Regions from separate parts of the Kitasatospora sp. NPDC089509 genome, predicted to be linked through region 2. Evidence: predicted binding sites of a transcription regulator. Region 2 holds the regulator's gene; the other holds the start of a gene.
The links. The regulator HrcA, encoded in region 2, represses chaperone genes, less so after heat shock. The targets are predictions, from matches to a motif close to TTNGCACTCNGNNNNNCNGAGTGCNAA.
Positions count from the first base shown of each region.

Region 1: groES (co-chaperone GroES) is a predicted target of HrcA. The motif match lies at 2,823-2,849, and genes of this name have one in related genera.

Region 1 is NZ_JBIVHS010000004.1:302,798-309,065, forward strand. It holds gene tsaD (tRNA (adenosine(37)-N6)-threonylcarbamoyltransferase complex transferase subunit TsaD) at 1-284, shown strand, start outside; gene ACIP4P_RS11110 (hypothetical protein) at 281-541, shown strand; gene ACIP4P_RS11115 (polysaccharide deacetylase family protein) at 620-1,537, shown strand; gene ACIP4P_RS11120 (SAM-dependent methyltransferase) at 1,534-2,721, opposite strand; gene groES (co-chaperone GroES) at 2,991-3,296, shown strand; gene groL (chaperonin GroEL) at 3,432-5,060, shown strand; gene ACIP4P_RS11135 (LysR family transcriptional regulator) at 5,212-6,210, shown strand.
Region 2 is NZ_JBIVHS010000005.1:121,770-128,037, forward strand. It holds gene hemW (radical SAM family heme chaperone HemW) at 1-212, shown strand, start outside; gene ACIP4P_RS12705 (Uma2 family endonuclease) at 233-835, shown strand; gene ACIP4P_RS12710 (DUF3097 domain-containing protein) at 763-1,590, opposite strand; gene ACIP4P_RS12715 (hypothetical protein) at 1,615-2,199, opposite strand; gene htpX (zinc metalloprotease HtpX) at 2,223-3,143, opposite strand; gene hrcA (heat-inducible transcriptional repressor HrcA) at 3,412-4,446, shown strand; gene dnaJ (molecular chaperone DnaJ) at 4,524-5,660, shown strand; gene ACIP4P_RS12735 (16S rRNA (uracil(1498)-N(3))-methyltransferase) at 5,745-6,268, shown strand, end outside.

The DNA.
Region 1 (6,268 bases), on a different contig from region 2:
GCGGCGTCGCGGCCAACTCCCGGCTGCGCGAGATGGCCCAGCAGCGCTGCGACCGGGCCGGGATCCGGCTGCGGGTGCCCCGGCCGGGCCTGTGCACCGACAACGGCGCGATGGTGGCGGCGCTGGGCTCCGAGATGGTGTGGCGCGGCCGCACCCCCTCCGCCTTCGACCTGTCCGCCGACTCCTCGCTGCCGGTGACCGACACCCACGTCCCGGCCACGGCGATCGGCCACGGCGACCTCCACGGCCAGGCCTACGACGCCCTCGGCGGCGGTGCGGCGTGACCGTCGCCGCCATGTGGGAGGCCCGGGCGGCGGACGGCCGAGGGGCCGAACTCGCCGCTTGGGTAAGGGAGTCGGCGCTGCCCGCGATGCGCGGTGCGGCCGGGCTGGAGCGGGCCGAGCTGCTCTCCGCGGCCGGCGAACGGGTGCTGCTGATCACCTGGTGGAGCGGCGAGCCGGTGCCGGTCGCCGACCCGCCGGCCGAGCTGCTCGGCCGGCCGGTGCACCGCTGGTCCTTCACCAGCGAGCACGTCGAGTAGGCCGCGGCGGGGAACCGCCGCCGCGGCCGCTACCGTGCTAGCTGAGAGAAGGCTGGACGGGACCGGGAGCGCACTGCGGTGAACAGGGACGGGCTGAGCAGGACCAGGACGTACGCGGCGGGGGCGCTGGCGCTGCTGGCCTTCGCCACCGCGTGCGGCGACAACGGGGGCGGCGGCAGCGCCGCCCCGGCCGGGAACACGGCGACCACGGCGGCCTCCGGGCCGGCGTCCGCCGCCGGCGGGACGCCGACCGCCGCCGCCACCACGCCCGGCGCGGCCCCGGCCCAGGGCGACGCCGTGGCCTGGGCGAAGTGGAACCTCAAGCCGCTCGCCCCGGCCCCCGCGCCGCCCGCCGACAAGCCCATCAAGCTCGAACGCACCGGCACCGTACCGGTGTTCAGCGATGTGAAGACGAGCGACAAGGTCGTCTTCGTCACCATCGACGACGGCGCCGAGAAGGACCCGAAGTTCGTCGAGATGCTGACCGACCTCAAGGTGCCGATCTCGATGTTCCTGACCAAGGACATCGTCAAGAACGACTACGGCTACTTCAAGCCGCTCCAGGCGCTGGGCAACCACATCCAGAACCACACCGTCACCCACCCGGTGATGAGCAAGCTGTCGGCGGACAAGCAGAAGTCCGAGATCTGCGAGGACCAGGCCGCGCTCACCCAGCAGTACGGCACCGCCCCGCTGCTGTTCCGCCCGCCGTTCGGCGACGGCGCCAACACCCCGATGCTCAACACCTCGGTGCAGCAGTGCGGGCCGCGGGCGATCGTGCTCTGGCGCGAGTCGATGCAGATCCACGACATGCAGTACCAGGCGGCGGACAAGAAGCTGAAGCCCGGCGACATCATCCTGGCGCACTTCCGCGGCCCCAAGGAGCTCAAGGGCGCCACCATGACCCAGATGTTCGGGGACCTGCTGGCCCGGATCCAGGAGCAGGGCTTCTCGGTGGCCCGGCTGGAGGACTACATCCAGGCACCGGCCTCCTAGGGCGCGCCCTGGAGGCCCGTCACCGGCTGCCCCAGCATCATCAGCGGCCCGTTGTCGGTGCGGCTGAGGATCACCGTGACGCTGTTCGGCCCGGAGGGCTTGAGCTGCCGGCGCAGCTCCTCCGGGGTGATCGCCATCCCGCGCTTCTTGATCACCACCGTGCCGACGCCGCGCTCGCGCAGCAGCGCCTTCAGCTTCTTGACGTGGTACGGCAGCACGTCGGTCAGCTCGAAGGCGTGGGCGTACGGGGTGGCGACCAGCCGGTCCGAGGTCACGTAGGCGATCTTCGGGTCGATCAGCCGGCCGCCGACCTGCTCGGCCACCTCGGCCACCAGGTGGGCCCGGATCACCGCGCCGTCCGGCTCGTACAGGTAGCGCCCGACCGGTCCGGCCGGCGGGTCGGGCAGGTCGCCGCCGGTCAGGCTCGCGCCGTGCGGCAGCAGGGTGGCGCGGTGCGGACGGGCCGCCCCGGTGCCGAACCAGAGCACCGCCTCCTTGACGTCCCCGTGGTCGGAGACCCACTCGGCCTCGGCGTCCGCCGGGACGGCCTCGTGCGGGATGCCCGGGGCCACCTTCAGGGCTCCGATCGGGGTCCGCCGCCCGGCCTCGATCGCCCAGGAGAGCGGCGGGGCGTACGCCTCCGGGTCGAACACCCGGCCGCGCGAGGTGCGCCGGGCCGGGTCGGTGAACACCGCGTCGTAGCCGGTGACGTCCACCTCGGCGACGTCCGCGCAGCGCACCTCGACCAGCTCGGCGAGGCCCAGCGCGGCGGCGTTGGCGGCGGTGGCGGCGCAGGCCGCCGGGTCCTTGTCGACGGCCAGCACGCTGATCCCGGCCCGGGCCAGCGCCAGCACGTCCCCGCCGATGCCGCAGCACAGGTCGGCGAGCCGCCGTACGCCCAACTCGGCGAAGCGGCGGGCCCGCCACTCGGCCACGCTGCGCCGGGTGGACTGCTCGACCCCGTTGGGCGTGAAGTACATCAGGTCGGCGTCCGCCCCGAACTTCGCCCGCGCCCGCTGCCGCAGCCGCGCCTGCCCGAACGCCGCCGACACCAGCTCCGCCGGGTGCTCCCGCCGCAGCCGGGTGGCCAGCGCCAACTCCTCCTCGGGGGCGAACTCGCGCAGTTCGGCGAGCAGGGCCTGACCCTCGGGGGTCAGCAGGGGCTGGAGGTTCTCGGTGTCCACGGGCCCATTCTGACCGGTCGGGCGGGGTGGGCGGCGGTTCGGGCCGGGCGCCGCACGCCAGCGCGACCGCTCGACCTCCGGTCGAGCCCACTGGCGCGCCGTTGGCACTCTGGTTGACTGAGTGCTAGCGGCGGCCTATGGTCGTCCTTGGCACTCCCCACTGGGGAGTGCTAACGCGAAGACGTGTGTCTGACCCCCGCGACGGCAGGCCCGCAGGTTCGCCACCTACCCGTTAGAAAACCCCGTAATCTCCGAAGGGGAGCTCGGACGTGACCACCAGCAGCAAGGTTGCCATCAAGCCGCTCGAGGACCGCATCGTGGTCCAGCCGCTCGACGCCGAGACCACCACGGCCTCCGGCCTGGTTATCCCGGACACCGCCAAGGAGAAGCCCCAGGAGGGCGTCGTCCTGGCCATCGGCCCGGGTCGCTTCGAGGACGGCCAGCGTCTGCCGCTCGACGTCGCCGTCGGTGACATCGTCCTGTACTCGAAGTACGGCGGCACCGAGGTGAAGTACCGGGGCGAGGAGTACCTCGTCCTCTCGGCCCGCGACGTTCTCGCCATCATCGAGAAGTAATCGCAGTACCGAGAAGCAAGTCGTTCCGCCCCGCCCCGGATCCGTGTCCCTAGTGACAGGGGCCCGGGGCGTGGTTGTTGGTTCACGTAGTTCGGCGGCCGGTCGGCCGGCCGCAGCCCCGAGGGAATAGGGAACATGGCGAAGATCCTGCAGTTCGACGAGGACGCGCGCCGCTCGCTGGAGCGCGGTGTCAACAAGCTGGCCGACACCGTCAAGGTGACCATCGGCCCCAAGGGCCGCAACGTCGTCATCGACAAGAAGTTCGGCGCCCCGACCATCACCAACGACGGTGTCACCATCGCCCGTGAGGTCGAGCTGGACGACCCGTACGAGAACCTTGGCGCGCAGCTCGTCAAGGAGGTCGCCACCAAGACCAACGACGTCGCGGGTGACGGCACCACCACCGCCACCGTGCTGGCCCAGGCCCTGGTCAACGAGGGTCTGCGCAACGTCGCCGCCGGTGCCGGCCCGGCCGCCCTGAAGAAGGGCATCGACAAGGCCGTCGCCGCCGTCTCCGAGCACCTGCTGTCCATCGCCCGCGAGATCGAGGGCAAGGACGACGTCGCCGCCGTCGCGTCCCTCTCCGCGCAGGACACCCAGGTCGGCGAGCTGATCGCCGAGGCGATCGACAAGGTCGGCAAGGACGGTGTCATCACCGTCGAGGAGTCGAACACCTTCGGCGTGGAGCTGGACTTCACCGAGGGCATGCAGTTCGACAAGGGCTACCTGTCGCCGTACTTCGTCACCGACGCGGAGCGTCAGGAGGCGGTCCTCGAGGACCCGTACATCCTGATCAACCAGGGCAAGATCTCCTCCATCCAGGAGCTGCTGCCGCTGCTGGAGAAGATCCTGCAGTCCGGCGCCTCCAAGCCGCTGCTGATCATCGCCGAGGACGTCGACGGCGAGGCGCTGTCGACCCTGGTCGTCAACAAGATCCGTGGCACCTTCAACGCCGTCGCCGTCAAGGCCCCGGGCTTCGGCGACCGCCGCAAGGCGATCCTCGGCGACCTGGCCGTCCTGACCGGCGGCACGGTCATCTCCGAGGAGGTCGGCCTCAAGCTCGACCAGGCCGGTCTGGACGTGCTGGGCACCGCCCGCCGCGTGACCATCACCAAGGACGAGACCACCATCGTCGACGGTGCCGGTGACAGCGAGGCCGTGGCCGGCCGCGTCGCCCAGATCAAGGGCGAGATCGCCGCGACCGACTCCGACTGGGACCGCGAGAAGCTGCAGGAGCGCCTGGCCAAGCTGGCCGGCGGCGTCTGCGTCATCAAGGTCGGCGCCGCCACCGAGGTGGAGCTGAAGGAGCGCAAGCACCGCCTGGAGGACGCCATCTCGGCGACCCGCGCCGCGGTCGAGGAGGGCATCGTCGCCGGCGGTGGCGCCTCCCTGGTCCACGCCGCCAAGGTGCTGGACGGCGGCCTGGGCCTGTCGGGTGACGAGGCCACCGGTGTCGCCGTGGTCCGCAAGGCGCTGCACGAGCCGCTGCGCTGGATCGCCCAGAACGCCGGCCTGGAGGGCTACGTCATCACCTCCAAGGTCTCCGAGCTGGAGGCCGGCCAGGGCTACAACGCCGCCACCGGCGAGTACGGCGACCTGGTGAAGGCCGGCGTCATCGACCCGGTCAAGGTCACCCGCTCCGCCCTGGAGAACGCCGCCTCGATCGCCTCCCTGCTGCTCACCACCGAGACCCTCGTGGTGGAGAAGAAGGAAGAGGAGGCCGACGCCGGCCACTCGCACGGCGGTCACGGCCACTCGCACTGAGGCCGATAGCCACAGCGGTTGACCGGAGGCCCGGTCCGCACCCCTCGCGGGGGCGTGGACCGGGCCTCCGGCTGTGTTGGTGCTGCGGTGTTCCAGGCTTCAACTATCAGTAGAATTTTGCAGAATGCAAAGATTGCCTTATAACTGAGGCATGATCGAGGCCCGCCATCTGCGCGTCCTGCGTGCCGTCGCCCGCACCGGCTCCTTCTCCGCCGCCGCCCGTGAGCTGGGGTGTACGCAGCCTGCCATCAGCCAGCAGATGAAGGCGCTGGAGAAGTCGGTGGACACCCCGCTGGTGGTCCGCTCGGGCCGCGGGATGCAGCTCAGCGAGGCCGGGCGGGTCCTGCTCAAGCATGCCACCGGAATCCTGGCCGGGCTCTCCGCCGCCGAGGAGGAGGTGGCCGCGATCGCCGGGCTGCGGGCCGGGCGGGTGCGGCTGGTGTCCTTCCCGACCGCGAGTTCCACCCTGGTGCCGCCCGCGGTCGCCCGGCTGCGGGACAGCCATCCGGGGGTGCGCGTGTCGCTGGTCGAGGCCGAGCCGCCGGAGTCGCTGGCGATGCTGCGCGGCGGCGAGTGCGAGCTCGCGCTGGCCTTCCGCTATCCGCAGTCCGACGGCGGGGCCGTGGTGTCGGCGCCGGCGCACGGCTCGCCGCGCGAGGCGCGGGCCGAGGCGAACCTGGAGGCCCAGCAGCTGTCGGCCGGCACCGACTGGTCCGACCTGGTGGTCACCCCGCTGCTGGACGACCCGCTGGTGGGCCTGTTGCCCGCCGCCCACCCGCTGGCCGGTCGGGGCGGCCCGGTGGAGCTGGCCGAGCTGGCGGGGGAGCAGTGGATCGCCGGCTGTCCGCAGTGCCGGGGGCACCTGGTGGAGCTGTGCGCGGGGGCGGGCTTCGAGCCGCGGATCGACTTCGCCACCGACGACTACCCGGCGGTGGTCGGCCTGGTGGCGGCCGGACTCGGGGTGGCGGTGCTGCCCCGGCTGGCTCTGCAGTCGGTGCGTCCTGACGGAGTGTCGACGGTGCCGGTGCGGACCGCCTCCGGGGCGCCGGCGGTGCGCCAGGTGGTGGCGCTGACCCTGCCGGACCTGGCCGAGGTGCCGGCCGTGGCGCTGATGCAGGAGCGGTTGGTGGGCGCGGCGGCCGGTCGCTGACCGACGTCTCCCCTGAATGGGGTGCGCCTGGGCCCTGGGCGCCGCGAAGAAACGTTTC
Region 2 (6,268 bases):
AGGAGGACCGCCGGGTCGAGCGCATCCTGCTGGAACTGCGCCTGGAGCGCGGCATCCCGCTGGACCTGCTGACCGACACCGGCCGCCGCGCCGCCGCCAAGGCCCTCGCCGACGGCCTCCTCGCCGAGGAGCCCTACGAGCAGGGCCGCGCCGCCCTCACCCTCCAGGGCCGCCTCTTGGCGGACGGCGTCGTCCGTGACCTGGTGGACTGATTCACGGCTATCGTGTTCGCGTGACTACTCCAAGTGCGCGATCGTGGAGGGTTCTGGAGGAGCTCGACGTCCCAGAGGGTGTCCGCGCCGAGCTCATCTCCGGGGAGATCCTGCTGTCTCTGAGCTCCGACATGACGACCAACCTCATCGTCGCGTCCCTCATCCATCAGGTCCCCCACGAGCTGTGGTACCGGCTGACCAAGCAGGACCTCGCCTACTGGGGATACGGCAGCCGGCTGCAGCCGGATCTCGTGGTTCTCGAGAGTGCGGCGATTGACGTCGCTGTGGCTGCCATGGTGGTCGAGGTAGTCTCAGGGGCGAGCTCGCTCAGGGACTATTACTCGAAGCGGGGGCTCTACGCGGAGGCCGGAATCCCGGCATATCTCATCGTTGACCCGGGTGAGGCCGTCTGCGTGCTACTGACCGAGCCGAGCCGGGAAACCCTTGCCGGGGAGCCCGACTACCTTTCAACGAGGACCAGTCTGTTTGGTGAGGTCGTTCCGGTGGGTGCACTGGGCGTGGATCTGATGACTTCTGAATTCCCCCGGGGTCACTCCGGGAGGGCCGTGAAGTCGATCAACTCCTCGACCTTCGCGAGGAGTTCGGGCTCCAGGTCCTTGTAGGAGTCCACCTTCGACAGGATCCGCTTCCAGGCCGCCGGGGTGTCCACCGGCCAGCCGAGGCGGCGGCAGGTGCCCTCCTTCCAGTCCTCCCCCCGCGGGACGGCGGGCCAGCCGGGGATGCCCACGGAGGACGGCTTCACGGCCTGCCAGATGTCGATGTAGGGGTGGCCGACGACCAGCACCGAGTCGCCGGTGACCCGGGCGGCGATGCGGTGCTCCTTGGTACCGGGGAGCAGGTGGTCGACCAGGACGCCGAGGCGGCGGCCGGGGCCGGGGGCGAAGTCGGCGACGATCGCCGGGAGGTCGTCGATGCCCCGCAGGTACTCGACGACGACGCCCTCGATCCGCAGGTCGTCGCCCCAGACCCGCTCGACCAGTTCGGCGTCGTGCCGCCCCTCCACGTAGATCCGGGACTCGCGGGCGACCCGGGCGCGGGCGCCGGGGACGGCGAGGGAGCCGGAGGCGGTGCGGGCGGGGGTGCGGGGCGCCGCGGGGGCGGTCGGGCGGACCAGGGTGACCGTCCGGCCCTCCAGCAGGAAGCCGCGCGGGACCATCGGGAAGACCCGGTGCCGGCCGAAGCGGTCCTCCAGGGTGACGGTGAACCCCTCGGCGGTCTTCTCGCAGCGCACCACCGCCCCGCAGTAGCCGGTGGCCGCCTCCTCGACCACCAGGTCCCGCTCGGCGGGCACCTCCGGGGCGGGGGCCTGCTTCTTCCACGGCGGGGTGAGGTCCGGTCCGTACTGGTGGCTGCGCATGGTGGCGAGTCTACGGACGGGGCGTCAGAGGCCCGGTGCGCCCCAGACCGGGAACCAGCGGCTGAGGTCCTTCTCCAGCCGCAGGTCGTTCCCCAGCAGCGCGTTGACCTGGAGCTCCAGCGGGCTGTTGCGCCGCTCCCCGCCGCCGGGCATCGGGGCGAACGGGTAGAAGGTGCCGCGCTTGTAGAGGTAGACCAGGGCCAGCGACTGCCCCTCCGGGTTGCGGAAGGCGACCAGCGAGCAGAGCAGCTGCGGCCCGAAGCCGTTGGCCTCCAGCTCGCTGTTGACCGCGTGCAGGTCGTTCACCAGCTCCGGCAGTTCCTCGGGGGTGTGCCGGGCGAGCAGCCAGGAGTAGCCGTAGCCGTCCTTGGAGGCCTCCACCGGGACGCCGCCGCGTTCGGTGTCGGCGTCCAGCAGGGCCCGGACCTGCTGCTCCACCTGGACGAAGGCCCCGCCCTCGACGGCCGCGAAGCAGACCGAGCCCAGCCCGGTGGGCAGGAACCCGGCCCCGGCCTCCAGGGTGAGCGCGGCGGACGGCAGGCCGAACAGCTGGTCGAGGTCGGGTTTGACGGGCTTGGTGCGGCCGAATAGGGCGTCCAGGATTCCCACGGGGGTGCCTTCCGGGTCGGGGGTCAGCGGCCGAGCTGCTCGGAGATCTTCGCCAGCTGGGCCAGCCGCTTCTCCAGCGTCGGGTGGGTGGAGAACAGCTGGGCGGCGGTCTCCTTGGCGCTCAGCGCGGGGGCGAAGTAGAAGGCGTTGTAGGGCTGCGACCTGCGCAGGTCCTCGCTGGGGATGGCGGCGATCTGCCCGGTCACCTTGGTCAGGGCCGAGGCCAGCGCGCTGGGTCGGCCGGTGAGCTGGGCGGCGGCCCGGTCGGCGGCCAGCTCGCGGTAGCGGGACAGCAGCCGGGTGAGCAGGAAGCTGATCGCGTAGACCACGATCGACACCAGCGGGATGATCAGCGCCGCGATGGCCGCGTTCTGGTCGTTGTTGTTGCGCCCGCCGCCCATGAACCCGCCGTACATCGCGATCCGGGTCATCGCCCCGGCGAGCACCCCGAGGAAGCCGGCGATGGTCATCACCGCGACGTCCCGGTGGGCGACGTGCGACAGCTCGTGCGCGAGGACGCCCTCCAGCTCCTCCGGTTCGAGCCGGCGCAGCAGGCCGGTGGTGACGCACACCACGGCGTTCTGCGGGTTGCGGCCGGTGGCGAAGGCGTTCGGCATGTCGTTGTCCGCGACCGCCACCCGGGGTTTGGGCATGTCGGCCAGTGCGCAGAGCCGGTCGATGGTGCCGTGCAGCTGGGGGTACTCCTCCTCGGTCACCGGCCGGGCACCCATCGCCCGCTCGGTGATCTTGTCGCTGAACCAGAACTGGGCCACGAACAGCCCGCCGGAGATCAGCACGATCAGCGGCCAGGCCCCGCGCAGCAGCACGATCAGCAGGCCCGTGAAACCGACGTACAGCAGCCCGATCACGAACATCGTCGCGACCATGCGGCCGGTCAGGCCGCGGTCGGGCGCGAAACGGGTGTGCTGGCCCGAGCTCGACATTGCTTGCTCCTCCGTTCGCCGTCGCTTTCGATGCTGCCACCCGGACGGCCCCGGGGCACCACCCCGGCACACGGAGTGTCGTGGCGGCCGTCCGGAACTGCGGGCAGGATCACCCCGGCCGGGCCGTTCCTGCGGTAGGACCCGGGCCGTACACTGGCAGGTACGGTTTTGGCACTCGTGTGCGCAGAGTGCCAAGGTCGGGCCCCTCCGCAGGAGCGGCTCGCAGCATCACAGACGGACAACGCGCGAAGACGGAGGTGCGTGCCCCATGGCCGGAGAGGTCCGCCAACTGGACGACCGCAAGCTCGCCGTGCTGCGCGCGATCGTCCAGGACTACGTGGGCACCGAGGAGCCGGTGGGCTCCAAGGCCCTGGTGGAGCGGCACAACCTCGGGGTGTCCCCGGCGACGGTGCGCAACGACATGGCGGCGCTGGAGGAGGAGGGGTACATCCACCAGCCGCACACCAGTGCGGGGCGGATCCCCACCGACAAGGGCTACCGGCTGTTCGTCGACAAGCTCGCCGAGATCAAGCCGATGAGCTCCCCGGAGCGCCGGGCGATCCGGCACTTCCTGGACGGCGCCGTCGACCTGGACGACGTGGTCACCCGCACGGTGCGGCTGCTCGCGCAGCTGACCCGGCAGGTCGCCGTGGTGCAGTACCCCTCGCTCACCCGCTCCACCGTCCGGCACATCGAGCTGGTGGCGCTGGCCCCGGCCAAGGTGATGCTGGTGCTGATCACCAACACCGGCCGGGTCGAGCAGCGGATGGTCGACTGCCCGGGCACGGTCGGCGAGACGGTCCTGGCGGACCTGCGGTCGCGGATCAACGCGCGGGCGGCCGGTCAGCGGCTGCCGGACGTCCCGGGGCTGCTGGAGGAACTGCCGGCGGTCTTCGAACAGGCCGACCGCCCGACCGTCAGTACGGTCCTGGCGACGCTGTTCGAGGCGCTCGCCGAACAGAACGAGGAACGGATCATGCTGGCCGGCACGGCCAACCTGACCCGTTTCGGGCACGACTTCCCGCTCACCATCCAGCCGGTGCTGGAGGCACTGGAGGAGCAGGTCGTCCTGCTCCGCCTCCTGGGTGAGACCACCGACGCCGCGATGACGGTCCGGATCGGGCGGGAGAACGCGTACGAGGGGCTGAATTCCACCTCGGTCGTCTCCGTCGGTTACGGTTCGGGCGACGAGAGCGTGGCCAAACTAGGTGTGATCGGTCCGACCCGGATGGACTACCCGGGCACAATGGGGGCGGTGCGGGCGGTGGCACGGTACGTGGGTCAGATCCTGGCCGAGTCGTAGCAAGCAGCCGCCGTTGAGGGATTCGACGGCGGTGACCAGTCGCAGCACTACTACAGGCGGAACAAGCGGAGCATTTGGTGGCCACGGACTACTACGCGGTACTCGGCGTCCGACGGGATGCGGGGCAGGACGAGATCAAGAAGGCGTTCCGGCGCCTGGCACGCGAACTGCACCCGGACGTCAACCCGGACCCGAAGACGCAGGAGCGGTTCAAGGAGATCAACGCCGCCTACGAGGTGCTCTCCGACCCGCAGAAGCGTCAGGTCTACGACCTCGGCGGCGACCCGCTGTCGCCCGGCGGCGGCGCGGGCGGCTTCGGGGCCGGCGCGGCGGGCTTCGGCTTCTCCGACATCATGGACGCCTTCTTCGGCGCCGCGGCCGGCCAGCGCGGCCCGCGCTCGCGCACCCGCCGCGGCCAGGACGCCATGATCCGGCTGGAGATCACCCTGGAGGAGGCCGCCTTCGGCACCACCAAGGAACTCCAGGTCGACACCGCCGTCACCTGCACCACCTGCAGCGGCGAGGGCGCGGCCCCCGGCACCTCCGCGCAGACCTGTGACATGTGTCGCGGCAAGGGCGAGGTCTCCCAGGTGACCCGCTCCTTCCTGGGCCAGGTCATGACCTCGCGCCCCTGCCCGCAGTGCCAGGGCTTCGGCACCGTCGTGCCGACCCCGTGCCCCGAGTGCGCCGGCGACGGCCGGGTGCGGGCCCGCCGCACCCTGACGGTCAAGATCCCGGCCGGTGTCGACAACGGCACCCGGATCCAGCTGGCCGGCGAGGGCGAGGTCGGCCCCGGCGGCGGCCCGGCCGGCGACCTGTACGTCGAGATCGCCGAGACCACCCACGCGGTGTTCCAGCGGCGCGGCGACGACCTGCACTGCACCGTCACCATCCCGATGACGGCCGCCTCGCTCGGCACCCAGGTGCCGCTGCAGACCCTGGACGGGCTGGAGGAGGTCGACATCCGGCCCGGCACCCAGTCCGGCCAGTCGATCCCGCTGCACGGCCGGGGCATCACCCACCTGCGCGGCGGCGGCCGGGGCGACCTGATAGTGCACGTCGAGGTGCAGACGCCCACCAAGCTCGACGCCGAGCAGGAGGAACTGCTGCGCCGGCTCGCCGTACTGCGCGGCGAGGAGCGCCCGTCCGGCCAGTTCGCGCCGGGCCAGCAGGGGCTGTTCTCGCGCCTGAAGGACGCCTTCAACGGCCGGTAGCCGTCCGTGAGGGGGTGCCGGGGGCCAGCCCCGGCACCCCCTTCGCGTTGTCCCACGTCCCGTTCCCCCGGAGGTTCCCCCGTCATGACCGCGCCCGTCTTCGTCGTCGAGACCGAGCGGCTCGCCGCCGCCGCGCCCGGGGCCGTGGTGCGGCTGGACGGGGCGGAGGGGCGGCACGCGGCCGCGGTGAAGCGGCTGGCGGCCGGCGAGGCGGTGACCCTGGCGGACGGCCTGGGACTCGGCGTGGACGGCACCGTCGCCGCGGTGCTCGGCAAGGACGCGATCGAGGTCGGCGTCACCGCGGTGCGCCGGGAGCCGGAGCCGGCCCCGCGGATCGTCGTCGTCCAGGCGCTGCCCAAGGGCGACCGCGGCGAGCTGGCCGTGGAGACCATGACCGAGGTCGGCGTGGACGTGGTGGTCCCCTGGTCCGCCTCGCGCTGCATCACCCAGTGGAAGGGCGAGCGCGGCGCCAAGGCGCTCGCCAAGTGGCGGGCCACCGCCCGGGAGGCGGGCAAGCAGTCCCGCCGGCTGCGCTTCCCCGAGGTGCGCGAGCCGATGACCACCCGGCAGCTGGCCCCGCTGCTGGCACGGGCCGCGCTCGCCGCCGT